DNA from 2 places in the Exiguobacterium sp. s145 genome. Region 2 is predicted to be linked to the other one. Evidence: riboswitches for the same ligand, from Rfam matches in the RefSeq annotation. Region 2 holds a riboswitch; the other holds the start of a gene.
What was found. Region 2 has a riboswitch for S-adenosylmethionine ahead of KNQ07_RS13705 (LLM class flavin-dependent oxidoreductase). Riboswitches for the same ligand answer to the same signal wherever they lie in the genome.

Region 1 (6,112 bases), on a different contig from region 2:
AGAAGAAAACAAGATCTCCAGGTTGAACGTTTGAAACACTTACTTTTCTAGAAGAAGCATATTGTGAAGAAGACGTACGTGGCAATGTTTTGCCTGCTGCTTTTTTGTAGACGTAGCTTGTGAAACCAGAGCAGTCAAATCCACGAGTTGTCGTTCCGCCCCATACATAAGGAGTTCCTTTATGTTTTGCTGCTTCGCTGAGAAGGCGTGTACGTGTTGAAGATGAAGTTGTTGATTTTTTAGCCGTTGAAGTAGAAGACTTATATGTTTTCGTATACTGTGTCGAAACGTAACGTGTTTTCCCACCGTATGAAATTTTAGTCCAGCTGCCTGATTTACCTTTGTATGTAAATGTTTGGCCTGCGTTTACTTTACCAACGATGCTTGCTTTTGTAGAAGGGCCCGTACGAACACGTAATCCGCTGTCTGTGATCTTAACTTTAGTTACTGTAGAAGCTGCTTCAACCTTACCTGTTCCCACTGATGCAAATCCTGAAACCACTAATGCTGCTGTCGCGACCGATGCTAGAAAACGTTTCATATGTGAAATCCTCCATGTCATTTTAAAGTAGTTTTGAAAACCGAGTTATATGATGTATCTCATTAAGTGTTTGTTTAAGCAGTATGCCTTACAACTGTGTAAGTTTTTCTCTGCACGATTATCTTAGCATGCGGATACATGAAAACGTTTTTTCAGTTCCGCTACAAAACATGACGTTTTTGTAACATAATTGCAATAATATACTCGAATATTACAAAGAAGAAATTCCCATTTCTTAAATCACGACGAAATGGATGAAATGTGATACCTTTAATTCACGAAGAATCTACAACATGATCTTTTGCACCATGAAGAAAACATCCTTTGCTCCTGAATTTATACGAAGAATAGGTGAATGCATATGCCAACTGAAAAAACTGACAAACCAGAACGTTCCTATACACTTGCTCAACTCAGTAACCTGACATTAAAAGATTTATATGAGATCGCTAAAACAAAAAACGTACCGCAGTACCGTGAGGCTCGTAAGCGCGAATTGATGTTCAAGATTCTTAAAGCGCAGGCAGAATCCACCGGTCTTTATTTCCTCGAGGGGGTACTCGAAGTCATCCCCGGAAACCCACAAATGCAAAATGACGGCGGCTTCGGCTTCCTTCGTCCTATCAACTACTCGCAATCCTCTGAAGACATCTATATCGCCGCTTCACAAATCCGCCGCTTTAATCTCCGTAACGGAGACGTCGTGACTGGGAAAGTTCGTCCGCCAAAAGAAAATGAACGGTTCCAAGGCTTATTAAGTGTGGAAGCCGTCAATGGAGAAGCGCCGGATACAGCCCGGAACCGTCTGTTCTTCCCGGCATTGACACCAATCTATCCGGATCGCCTGATGCGTCTTGAGACAGAACCGCGTCATTTGTCGGTCCGGGTGATGGATATGATTGCCCCGGTCGGATTTGGCCAACGCGGTTTGATTGTCGCGCCGCCAAAAGCAGGTAAGACTTCTCTATTAAAAGAAATCGCCAATTCAATCCAGGTGAATCATCCGGATGTTGAATTGATTATTCTGTTGATTGACGAACGGCCGGAAGAAGTGACGGACATCGAACGTTCTGTCCCTGGAGCGGATGTCGTCAGCTCAACGTTTGACGAAACACCGGACAACCACGTTCGGATTTCGGAACTTGTGTTGGAGCGGGCGATGCGTCTCGTCGAGCATAAAAAAGATGTCGTTATTTTAATGGATTCGATTACACGTTTGACGCGTGCTTACAACTTAACGGTTCCGCAAAGCGGACGGACGTTGTCCGGGGGGATTGACCCGGCAGCCTTCCACAAACCAAAACGCTTTTTCGGTGCAGCCCGGAATATCGAACACGGCGGCAGTCTGACGATTCTCGCGACGGCACTCGTCGAAACCGGTTCACGGATGGATGATGTCATCTATGAAGAGTTTAAAGGAACTGGAAACATGGAACTGCATCTGGACCGGAAATTATCCGAGCGCCGGATTTTCCCGGCCATCGATATCCGGAAATCCGGAACACGGAAAGAAGAGTTGCTGTTACCGAAGGAGCAACTGGATGCCTTATGGACGATCCGCCGGACGATGAACGAGTCCAATGAGTTCGTCGACAGCTTCTTACGCAAGATCCGGGATACAAAAAATAACGAAGAATTTTTCGTCGAACTGGAGAAAGAAAAGAAGAAACCCGTCCGGCGTGCGCCTGTGAAGCCACGTGTGACGAAAACCGACACAACGACTTGAAAATAGGTATTGCGGGGCATGAAAAAATCGTTTAGTATAGGAAGGTAACTTACTCTGGCTCAGCAAATGAACCAGGGCGGAAGGAGAGAAAACAACCATGAAACAAGGAATTCACCCAAACTACAACAAAGTTGTATTTATGGACTCAACTACTGAGTACAAATTCTTGACTGGTTCTACACGTTCTTCGAACGAGACAATCACTTGGGAAGATGGAAACGAGTACCCACTCATCCGTGTGGATGTGTCTTCGGACTCGCACCCATTCTACACTGGTCGTCAAAAGTTCAACGCTGCAGACGGTCGTGTCGATCGCTTCAACAAAAAATACGGCCGCAAGTAATTGCGACTTCAGTATTAAAAAACAGCCTGTCTCCTTCACTGGAGCAGGCTGTTTTTGTATAGGCTGAATTTGGCACGGTACGTCAGGTACGTCTTCAGAACGAAGGACAGACCGATTGCACCCGCAGCACCGACCAGGTAAGGGAGTGTATCCGGATTGTTCGCGAAATGTTCGAGCAGTAGACTGAAGGAAAAATGACGCCCTAAAAAATATCCGGCTCCTAAAAAAACACTGATCCAAATGAGAGCACCTGTATACGCATAGGTGGCGAAGATCCGGAACGGCATTTTCGAGACACCGGCAAAAAAGGCGGACAACTGCCGAAGACCCGGTATGTAGTAACCGATGATTAGGACGGTTTTTCCGTAACGTAAAAATCCGGCTTCGGCTTTAAAGATATGTTTTTCAGAAATCCGTAATTTCGGAGCCATTCGATGCAGTAACGGCATTCCGAGCTTCAAACCGAGCACGTAGCTGATCGTCATACCGATGCAACTGCCGGCATAGGCGGCAAGAATCGTTCCGACGAGCGGTAAATCACCGTGATGCATCCAAAATCCTGACATGACGAGTAACGTCTCGTCCGGAACCGGAAGACCGACGATTCCACCGGCCAGAAGAATTGCGAGTCCGAACGCTCCATATTGGTGGAGGACTTCGTGTAATATGTGATGAATCGGAGTCACCTTCCTTCAAAGAAACTTCTCTTTCAGTGTACAGGAAATACATACCAGTTGAAATGAGAAGATGAAGAAAGTGGCGAATTTGGCAAGGGTTTTTGATTTTTAGAAGTCAATCCTTTTTCTCAATTTAGATTCGGGCTATACTCGTTAAAGTGACTAATTTAGAGGACGGTGTTTACGATGATGCATGTGATCAATCAATATGGTTGGATTGAAGTGATTTGCGGAAGTATGTTTTCCGGCAAGTCGGAAGAACTGATCCGTCGTGTCAGACGGGCACAGTATGGAAAGTTACCGGTTCAAGTGTTCAAGCCGGCAATCGATGACCGGTATCATGAGGAACACGTCGTGTCGCACGTCGGCAATTCGGTCATCGCGATTCCGATGGCGACGAGCCGTGATGTCTATGCAGCAGTGGCGGAAGAGACGCAAATCGTCGCAATTGACGAAGTTCAATTTTTTGACGATGAGATTGTCGCCGTCATCGAAGCACTGGCTCAAGATGGCAAACGCGTCATTTGTGCAGGCCTCGATCAAGATTTTCGGGCAGAACCATTCGGCAAGATGCCTGAATTATTGGCACGCGCAGAATTCGTGACGAAATTACAGGCGATTTGTCTGTCGTGCGGCGATCCGGCATCGCGGACCCAACGATTGATTGACGGAAAACCGGCCAACTACAATGATCCGATCATTCTGGTCGGGGCGTCTGAGTCCTATGAACCACGTTGCCGCCATTGCCACCAAGTACCGGGGAAACCACAACCGTTGCAGGAATGGAAAAAGCAACAACATAATTAAGCAATACAAAAAAGCGAACGATTCCCGGCAGTCAGGCCGAAGAATCGTTCGCTTTTTTGGGGTTCAGCCGGTCTGTGTCAAGTGGCTGAACTGTTCGACGAACTGCAGCGTTTCGCGGACAATCGTTTTTTGGTCGTGGTCAAGCGTTGCGACGTGGTAGGAGTCAAGCAGACAGTAACTGCGCTTATCTGCTGCACCAATCGTCCGGTACAAATAATCCGAACAGATCGGTGGGACGACATGATCCTCGGCAGAATATAAAATAAGCGTCGGAATTTGAATCGTCGCGAGGTGTGGTCGCGTCTCCTCAATCAATCGTAACAGTTCCGAAGCGCAGACGGCGGGGACAAGATCATAGATGATTTCAAAAGCCGACTGTTTGATATCAGGGACACTTTCCGGAAGATAGACCGGACAATCGGTGAACGACAAGGCTTCGTAGGCAGGGACGGACAAGGCGGCATTGATGGTGATGATTCCTGCGACCGGGAGTCCTTCAGCGGCAAGTGACAGGGCAAGTGTCGCGCCCATCGATTGGCCGACGATGAAGACGGATTCGCATCGTCCCGCCAATTGTTCAAAGCCGTCCCGGACGCTCTGCTTCCAGTCATCGGCCGTCGCCGCTTCGAATTCTCGCAGATCCGTCCCATGCCCGTGCAGGCGTGGCGCATGGACGGAAAAACCGTGTGCTGCGAACTGTTCTCCTACAGCCCGAACACTTTGCGGCGTTGCATTAAAACCATGACAGAGCAAAATGCCGACGGATCCGCGTCCTAAGGAAAAGGCTTCGGCACCCGGTATAACAGGATAAACCATACTCATCATCTCGTCCTCCATTTCAAAAATAAAAACCCGTTTGGCTTTGGACGCAAACGAGTTTCTCGTGTGTATCATCCAAAGCAATTGCTTTGCTGGTCGGAGCACCTTGCCGATCGGCAGGTTGCCGTGGAGTCCTAGAGCCAGGTCTCTCGTCCACTCTTGATATATCGTATAGGAATTGTCGGATTAATCATTGAGAAGATGATAGCATTGACGGAAAGGGATTGTCAAACTCTCTTTATACGGCGTCGAAGAGCTTTCGGGAATCCGTCCTGTCCCGGGTTGCTGATCGATATGGGTCATATGGTTTATTTTTGAAAATATGGTTGACCTTTAAAAGATCTTTCTGTAGTGTAAAAATTAGTTTTACGACATAAGTTCAACCGGCAACAATACACATATGAATTTCATACCGCAACACTTATCCAGAGAGGTGGAGGGACTGGCCCTACGAAACCTCGGCAACAGACTCATTATGAGCACTGTGCCAATTCCATCAGACAATTGTCTGAGAGATGAGTCGAGTGGATTCTGCCATTGTGCGGATCCAGGTCTCTTCTTGTTTCTTAAGAAGAGACCTTTTTTGTATTTTGAAGGGGGAAAAAGTGGTGATTACATTCAAAAATGTAAAAAAAATCTATGAAACAAATGATCAATCGATTGCTGCGCTGAATGGCGTGGATCTCGAAATCCGAAAAGGCGAAATCTTCGGCGTCATCGGTTTCAGTGGAGCCGGGAAAAGCTCCTTATTACGTTGCGTCAACCTGCTCGAACGGCCGACATCCGGCAGTGTGACGGTCGATGGACAAGATTTGACGACACTGTCGGCGAAGCAGTTACGGGAGGCGAAGCAACACATCGGGATGATTTTTCAGCACTTCAACCTGCTGGATTCGAATACAGTATTTGCGAACGTCGCTAAACCGCTCGTCTTAAAAGGTGTCAAAAAAGATGAGGTCGAGCGGCGGGTCACGGAACTGCTGGAGTTCGTCGACTTGGCGGATAAAGCTGATCACTATCCGGATCAGCTATCAGGCGGACAGAAACAACGGGTCGGGATCGCCCGGGCACTCGCCACCCAGCCATCGGTCCTGTTATGTGACGAAGCGACATCCGCTCTTGATCCGCAAACGACCCAACACATATTGCGTCTGCTGAAACAAATCAATCAGGAATACGGCATTACGATTTTACTGATT
Region 2 (6,112 bases):
CAGCGATGACAGCAGATGATGTCTCGACTTGCACCTGGTTGAATTTAGCGAGCGGGGCGAGTGTTGCTTTTCCTTCTTCGCTGTCGATGACGAGGAAACGCCACGGTTGCATGTTGACAGAAGACGGAGCAAGTGTCGCTTCTTCAAGAATTTGTGTCATTTCTTCTTTTGAGATTTTGACGTTTGTGTCGTAGTTGCGGATCGAGCGGCGTCCTTTAACGATCTCCATAAAATCAGTTGCAGTTTGTGTAGTCATTTGAAAGTCTCCTTTTTAAGTAACAGTTGTTTTAGGTAAGGTAAGGGCATTTGTTTCTATCCGTTGAATCATTTGTGTCAGCTGGTGCTGTTCGTCTGCCGTGAATCCTTCAAGCAGTTGTTCGAGGAATTCATCTTTTTGCTGACGTAACCGGGTGATTCGTGTGGCGCCTTCTGCCGTCAACGAAACGAGAATGACACGGTTATCGGTTGCGGAACGGACACGTTCAATCATACCCTTCGTTTCCAGGTGTTTTAAATGTCGTGTCACGGCTGCATTATCAACGTTGACGCGTTGTTGCAACTCTTTTTGACTGATGGTCGTGTCAACCTCGAGTTGTGCTAATAAGTCCATCCGGGTTTGGCTGAAGCCGTCCGTACAGAGATCGAATTTTTGAGCAATCGTCTTATTGACGGAGACGAGTGCATAAATCAGTCGTCCTTTTTCAGTACAGGAAATACTCAAGTTCATCACATCCTTCCCTTCGTCCGAAAAATCCTTGACGTATCAAAGATTGATATGTAAACGAATATAACGTGTCTGCTTGCATGCCGCAACTAATATGCTTCATCCACAAAAAAGATACCATTTCAGATGAAATGGTATCGAGTCAGACGACTTAACTGATTTTTTGTTGTTTACGGGGAATCGTACCGGCATCAATCGCTGCAATCATCCGGCGGAAATGTCCCAACCAAAACTGCAGGAACGGACCAATCAGGAAAATCGATAAAATCGTTCCGAAGAACACGGGTCCTCCGAGCAACCAACCGATCCCGCAAGCGGTGATTTCCATGAACGTCCGCATCATCCGGATGGATGTACCAAATCGCTCGGCGAGCGTCAGGGTCAGTCCGTCCCGCGGTCCGGCTCCGTAGCCGACAGCGACGTACAGTCCCGCGCCCATCCCGATGATGAAGATGCCGGCAATCAACCATAGTGTATTCTGCCAAAGCGAGGAGAAAGAGGGCAGGAGGCCTGAACCGAGAACGAGATTCATGAATACGCCGACAAAAATCGCGTTGACGAGTGTGCCGACCTGCGGTGTAATCTGGTCGAGCAAGTATTTGACGAACACCAACAACAGGCCGACGAGAAGAATAATCGTCCCGACGGAAAACGGCGTTTTATTTTGCAGACCAAGGTGAAGAACGTCCCAAGTCGAGACGCCGAGTTGTGCCGTGATCATCATTGATGAACCGACAGCGAGTAAAAAAAGACCGAATAAGAATAATGCCCATTTCAGAACGGAACGGAACAGCCAAGACGTTTGAATGGTCTGCTTCATGGATGAGAGACACCTCGTTTCAAAATAAAATTGATTCATTAACTGTACCATGTTTGACGAAAGAAACTAAAGCAAATCCGATATTTTCCATCTTGAGATGGAGGGAATCTGTTCTTCTGATCCGTATACTAATGAAAAGGAGGTCCGTCCATGCAAAAAATCCGTCATTTTTTCCGTTTTACATACCTTGAGGCCATCTGTTGTGTGTTTCCGGTCGCGATTTTCCTGGCACTTGCTGCATCCCGTTATCTACCGGCGGAACCGATTGCCCGTTACGATTTGCTCCTGATCTGGTGCCTCGTCGTTCAAATCGTCTTACTCGTCACGCGTTATGAAACGAAAGAAGAGTTTAAATTGATTTTAATTTTTCATGCGATTGGACTCGGACTGGAGTTATTTAAAGTCCAATTCGGATCCTGGAGTTATCCGGAAGATGCCTTCAGCAAGGTGTTGGGTGTACCGCTTTATGCCGGCTTCATGTACGCGAGCGTCGCCAGTTATATCTGTCAGGCCTTCCGCCGGTTTGACCTCCGTATCACACAGTTTCCCCGGCCTCTGTTTGCTCTAGCGACCGGTCTGCTTGTATACGTCAATTTCTTTACCCATCATTGGTTGTTTGATTTCCGTTGGATTTTGATGGGACTTGTTGCTCTCGTCTTTTATAAGTCCTGGGTCTATTTCCGTCTGGATGAAACGGTCTACCGAATGCCGCTCACCCTCTCGTTTGGGTTGATTGCCTGGTTCATCTGGCTGGCGGAAAACATCGTGACCTTTTTTAAAGGATGGGTGTATCCGAATCAGCAGGATGGATGGGAACTGGTCGACTTCGGGAAGTTATCGTCCTGGTTTTTACTTGTCATCATCACGATTCTGATTGTCTCCGTCGAAAAATACCGGCTCGGTGATCCTTCAATCGAAATAAAATCCTAACCATATACAAAAAATAACCTGGTCTTTTTTTGAGCAACCTAACCGACAGCCCCTTGCTATATTGGAAAAAAAGCAAAGGGGTTGTCGAAGATGATGCAACAAATCGTAGAGCAGGCGAAAGCATTGATTGCCGGTAAAATGAATATTGTCGAAACGGTGGAGGAATGGGATTTACTGCTCGAAGAAATTCGGGGAATTGACGAATGGGTTCAACTATCGCGTTATTATACGCCGGCTGTAAAGCCCGATATCGTCCGGAGCGAACCGGACGAAGACGTGACCGTCGACCAACCGATTGTTCCTCCGGTACAGATCAGCTCTGTCCTCAAACCGCGTTACGCGTATACGTTTGTCCGTGAGCTGAAGGGTGGTTCCGTACGGGAATGGCCGAACAGCCATATTTCTGAAAGTGAAATCCGGCAATGGAACCTTGAACATGGAATGGAAATCCGTGTTCAAATCATGCATCAGGATACCCGCCGGACGACACTCGAAGTACTGGCTGTTGTTGCGACTGACCGGATGAAGCCTTTGGCGGAACGAATCGTTTTTGAAAAATGTATCGTCAAGAACCATGGCATCATCGAATCGACAATCGAGGGTCCGTTAACGGATGAGACAGGGAAACCCTTTTACTATGCAACACCGGTTGACGATATGCGCTTTTTCCATTTGAAAGAAGGCCAGCTCGTTGATCTCGTCATGTGGAAAGGGCATCCGGAAACACTGACGATTGCCTGGAAATATCCGTTTCAATACGAAGAGCCGGCGGTACAGCTGTTGGATGTTTCAAACGATGCGTCAAAACCGGTGACGTCGGCAGTTCAAACGACTGAAGGGGCAACCGTCAAGAAAAGGCCGGAACGCTATCTGAAACAAATGAAACGCAAGGCAAAAATCAAACAGGAACGGAAAATACGCCGGATTCGTGAAAAGAAATCCGAATCGTTGACACCGCTTGTAACTACGTCGGTACCGGGACAACCGATCGACTTCGTTGATAAGGAACCGCTCGATTTTGCATCGTTCGAAGGCATGCGGCTCGTCATTGTCGGAAATGAACAGCAAGCTCCGGTCTACCGGACGTTTTTCGAAAAAACTGGAATCGAACTGATTCATCTGTCGGGTGACGCTCAATCTGCGAAGAAAATCGCCAGTCTTGCCAAAAAGACCGATGCGATCGTCGTCGTGACAAGCCGGGTATCCCATGCGGCTTCTGCACACGTCATCGCCCAGGCGAAAAAACATGACATCCCGTTTGCGATGGAACGACTGGATGGGCGGCGTTCTTTGTATACGGCATGCCAGCGCCAACTTGAAAAAGCCCGCTTAAATCAGTTGAAAACAGGAAAATCCTGAAAAAAGATGAAACTCCTCTCCTAATTAGCCGTAAATAGAGATAGAACTTATTTTGAGGAGGATCTTATTTATGTCATCACAATTAAAAAAATCAGCAAAGGAAGCATTAAGCGGTCGTTGGGGCTTTACGGTCTTGATGTTTTTATTATTCGCAATTCTGCAAGTCATTCCGGAACTGCTGTCGTCTGATTATGACGAACCTTTCCAAACGATTGACTTCCTCGGATTGATTGCAACGGTCTTATTAATCCCACTTGGTGCAGGATGGGTCTGGTTCTCACTTTCTATCGCACGGGGAGAACAAACAAAAATCAGTGATTTATTTGAGCCCTATAAATATTTCGTAAAAGTCGTCCTGCTTTCAATCGTCCAATTTATATTCTTGTTCCTATGGGCATTGTTATTGGTTGTACCGGCCATTATCAAATCATTTTCGTATATGTTGACTTACTACATTTTGCGGGATGAACCTTCGATTGGTGTATTGGAAGCAATCACCCGGTCACGTCAAATGATGGATGGACACAAAATGGAAGCTTTCCTGTTGATTCTATCTTTCATAGGCTGGTTTTTCCTTGGATTGATCACGATCGGAATCGGATTCTTGTGGATTATTCCTTACGTCAGCGTCACGCTTGCGAAATTCTACGACCGGATCCGCGGAGAAGAAGCACCTGGTGAACAATCAACGTTTGTAGCACCATATTAATGTGAGAAGAGGATGGGAGCCAAGCTCTCGTCCTTTTTTAATTCCGATTGGAAAACAAGGTTTAATGGTTGCTTTACTCTGCTAAAAAGTGTACGATAATTCCAATAATTCTTATCAAGAGAAGTCGAGGGAATGGCCCGAAGACACTTCAGCAACCCCGCGTGCAGCGGAAGGTGCTACTTCCTAAAAGGAATTTTTCCTTTGAAGATAAGAGCAGACATGATTAATCCGTCGCTCTTTTCGATTTTCGAGAAGCGCGATTTTTTTTATAAGGGGGACATAACGGATGGAGTATGGATTTTGGTTACCGATTTTTGGCGGGTGGTTACGAAATGTCGAGGACGAACAGATGCCGGCGACGTTCGACTATGCGAAACAGGTCGCGCAAACGGCAGAACGAATCGGGTTTTCGACGACACTGATTGCGGAATTAAACTTAAATGACATCAAAGGGCTTGAAGCACCAAGTCTTGAAGCCTGGACGACAGCAGCGGCGATTGCCGCAACGACGGAGCGTCTCGAAATCATGACAGCCGTCCGTCCGGGATTCCATAATCCGGCGACGACCGCGAAGATGGCAGCAAACATCGATCAACTCAGCAACGGGCGCTTTACGCTGAACGTCGTCTCCGCCTGGTGGGAAGAAGAAGCCCGGCAGTACAACGGGATCTTCACGGCTCACGACGAACGTTACGCCCGAACGGAAGAGTTTGTCACGATCATGAAAGGGTTATGGGCAGATGCTTCCCCGTACAGCTTTGACGGTAACTACTATACGCTCGAGAAGACACAACTACATCCAAAACCGGCGCAACGCCCGGGCATCAAATTGTATGCAGGTGGAGAAAGTGAAGCCGGCAAGCAAACCATCGTCAACCACTGTGATGCCTATGTCATGCACGGCGGAACGGTCGAAGAAGTGTCCGTCAAGATTGAAGACATGAAAAAACGCCGCCATGCGACGGGACAGACACCACTTGAAAGTTTTGGACTGGCAGCTTATATCATCTGCCGCGATACGGAAGAAGAGGCGGTGCGCGAGTGGCAACGGATTACGGATGTGAAGGAAGACAGTGCCGGGTACGCCGGGTATGATGACTTCGTCAGTAAATCGCAACTCGAACAACAGGTAAAACGGAATGACTATTCGGTCTCGAACCGCGGACTCCGTCCTGATTTAATTGGGACACCGGAACAGATTGCCGAGCGGATTCTTGCGTTTGAAGAAGTCGGCGTTACTCTGTTGCTCCTTCAATTCTCACCACAACTGGAAGAAATGGAACGCTTCGCGCGCGACGTCATGCCGCTCGTCGAAGAAAAACGAAAGGTAGGTCAAATCAAATGACAAAAATTCATATCTTACACGAAAATCAGGAATGGACGGATCATCTGATCAAACGACTGGAGGAACTGGAACTGCCGTACGAACAGTGGCATCTCGACGAAGGACAGGTCCCGCTTGATGAAGTGCCGCCGGAAGGTGTCTTTTACAGCCGGATGAGTGCATCGTCGCACACGCGCGGCCACCGTTATGCACCGGAACTGACGGAAGGAATCCTTGCATGGCTCG

Region 1: another riboswitch for S-adenosylmethionine. It lies ahead of KNQ07_RS06110 (alpha/beta hydrolase); the one in region 2 lies ahead of KNQ07_RS13705 (LLM class flavin-dependent oxidoreductase).

The regions. Positions count from the first base shown of each region.
Region 1 is NZ_JACSMV010000004.1:64,288-70,399, reverse strand. It holds gene KNQ07_RS06135 (C40 family peptidase) at 1-541, opposite strand, end outside; gene rho (transcription termination factor Rho) at 903-2,267, shown strand; gene KNQ07_RS06125 (type B 50S ribosomal protein L31) at 2,365-2,610, shown strand; gene KNQ07_RS06120 (DedA family protein) at 2,646-3,296, opposite strand; gene KNQ07_RS06115 (thymidine kinase) at 3,474-4,094, shown strand; gene KNQ07_RS06110 (alpha/beta hydrolase) at 4,158-4,916, opposite strand; SAM riboswitch class I at 4,979-5,082, opposite strand; SAM riboswitch class I at 5,332-5,435, shown strand; gene KNQ07_RS06105 (methionine ABC transporter ATP-binding protein) at 5,522-6,112, shown strand, end outside.
Region 2 is NZ_JACSMV010000022.1:30,167-36,278, reverse strand. It holds gene KNQ07_RS13735 (nitroreductase family protein) at 1-256, opposite strand, end outside; gene KNQ07_RS13730 (MarR family winged helix-turn-helix transcriptional regulator) at 272-727, opposite strand; gene KNQ07_RS13725 (YczE/YyaS/YitT family protein) at 876-1,544, opposite strand; gene KNQ07_RS13720 (DUF817 domain-containing protein) at 1,695-2,474, shown strand; gene KNQ07_RS13715 (DUF2325 domain-containing protein) at 2,565-3,833, shown strand; gene KNQ07_RS13710 (DUF975 family protein) at 3,904-4,542, shown strand; SAM riboswitch class I at 4,651-4,756, shown strand; gene KNQ07_RS13705 (LLM class flavin-dependent oxidoreductase) at 4,829-5,887, shown strand; gene KNQ07_RS13700 (ATP-grasp domain-containing protein) at 5,884-6,112, shown strand, end outside.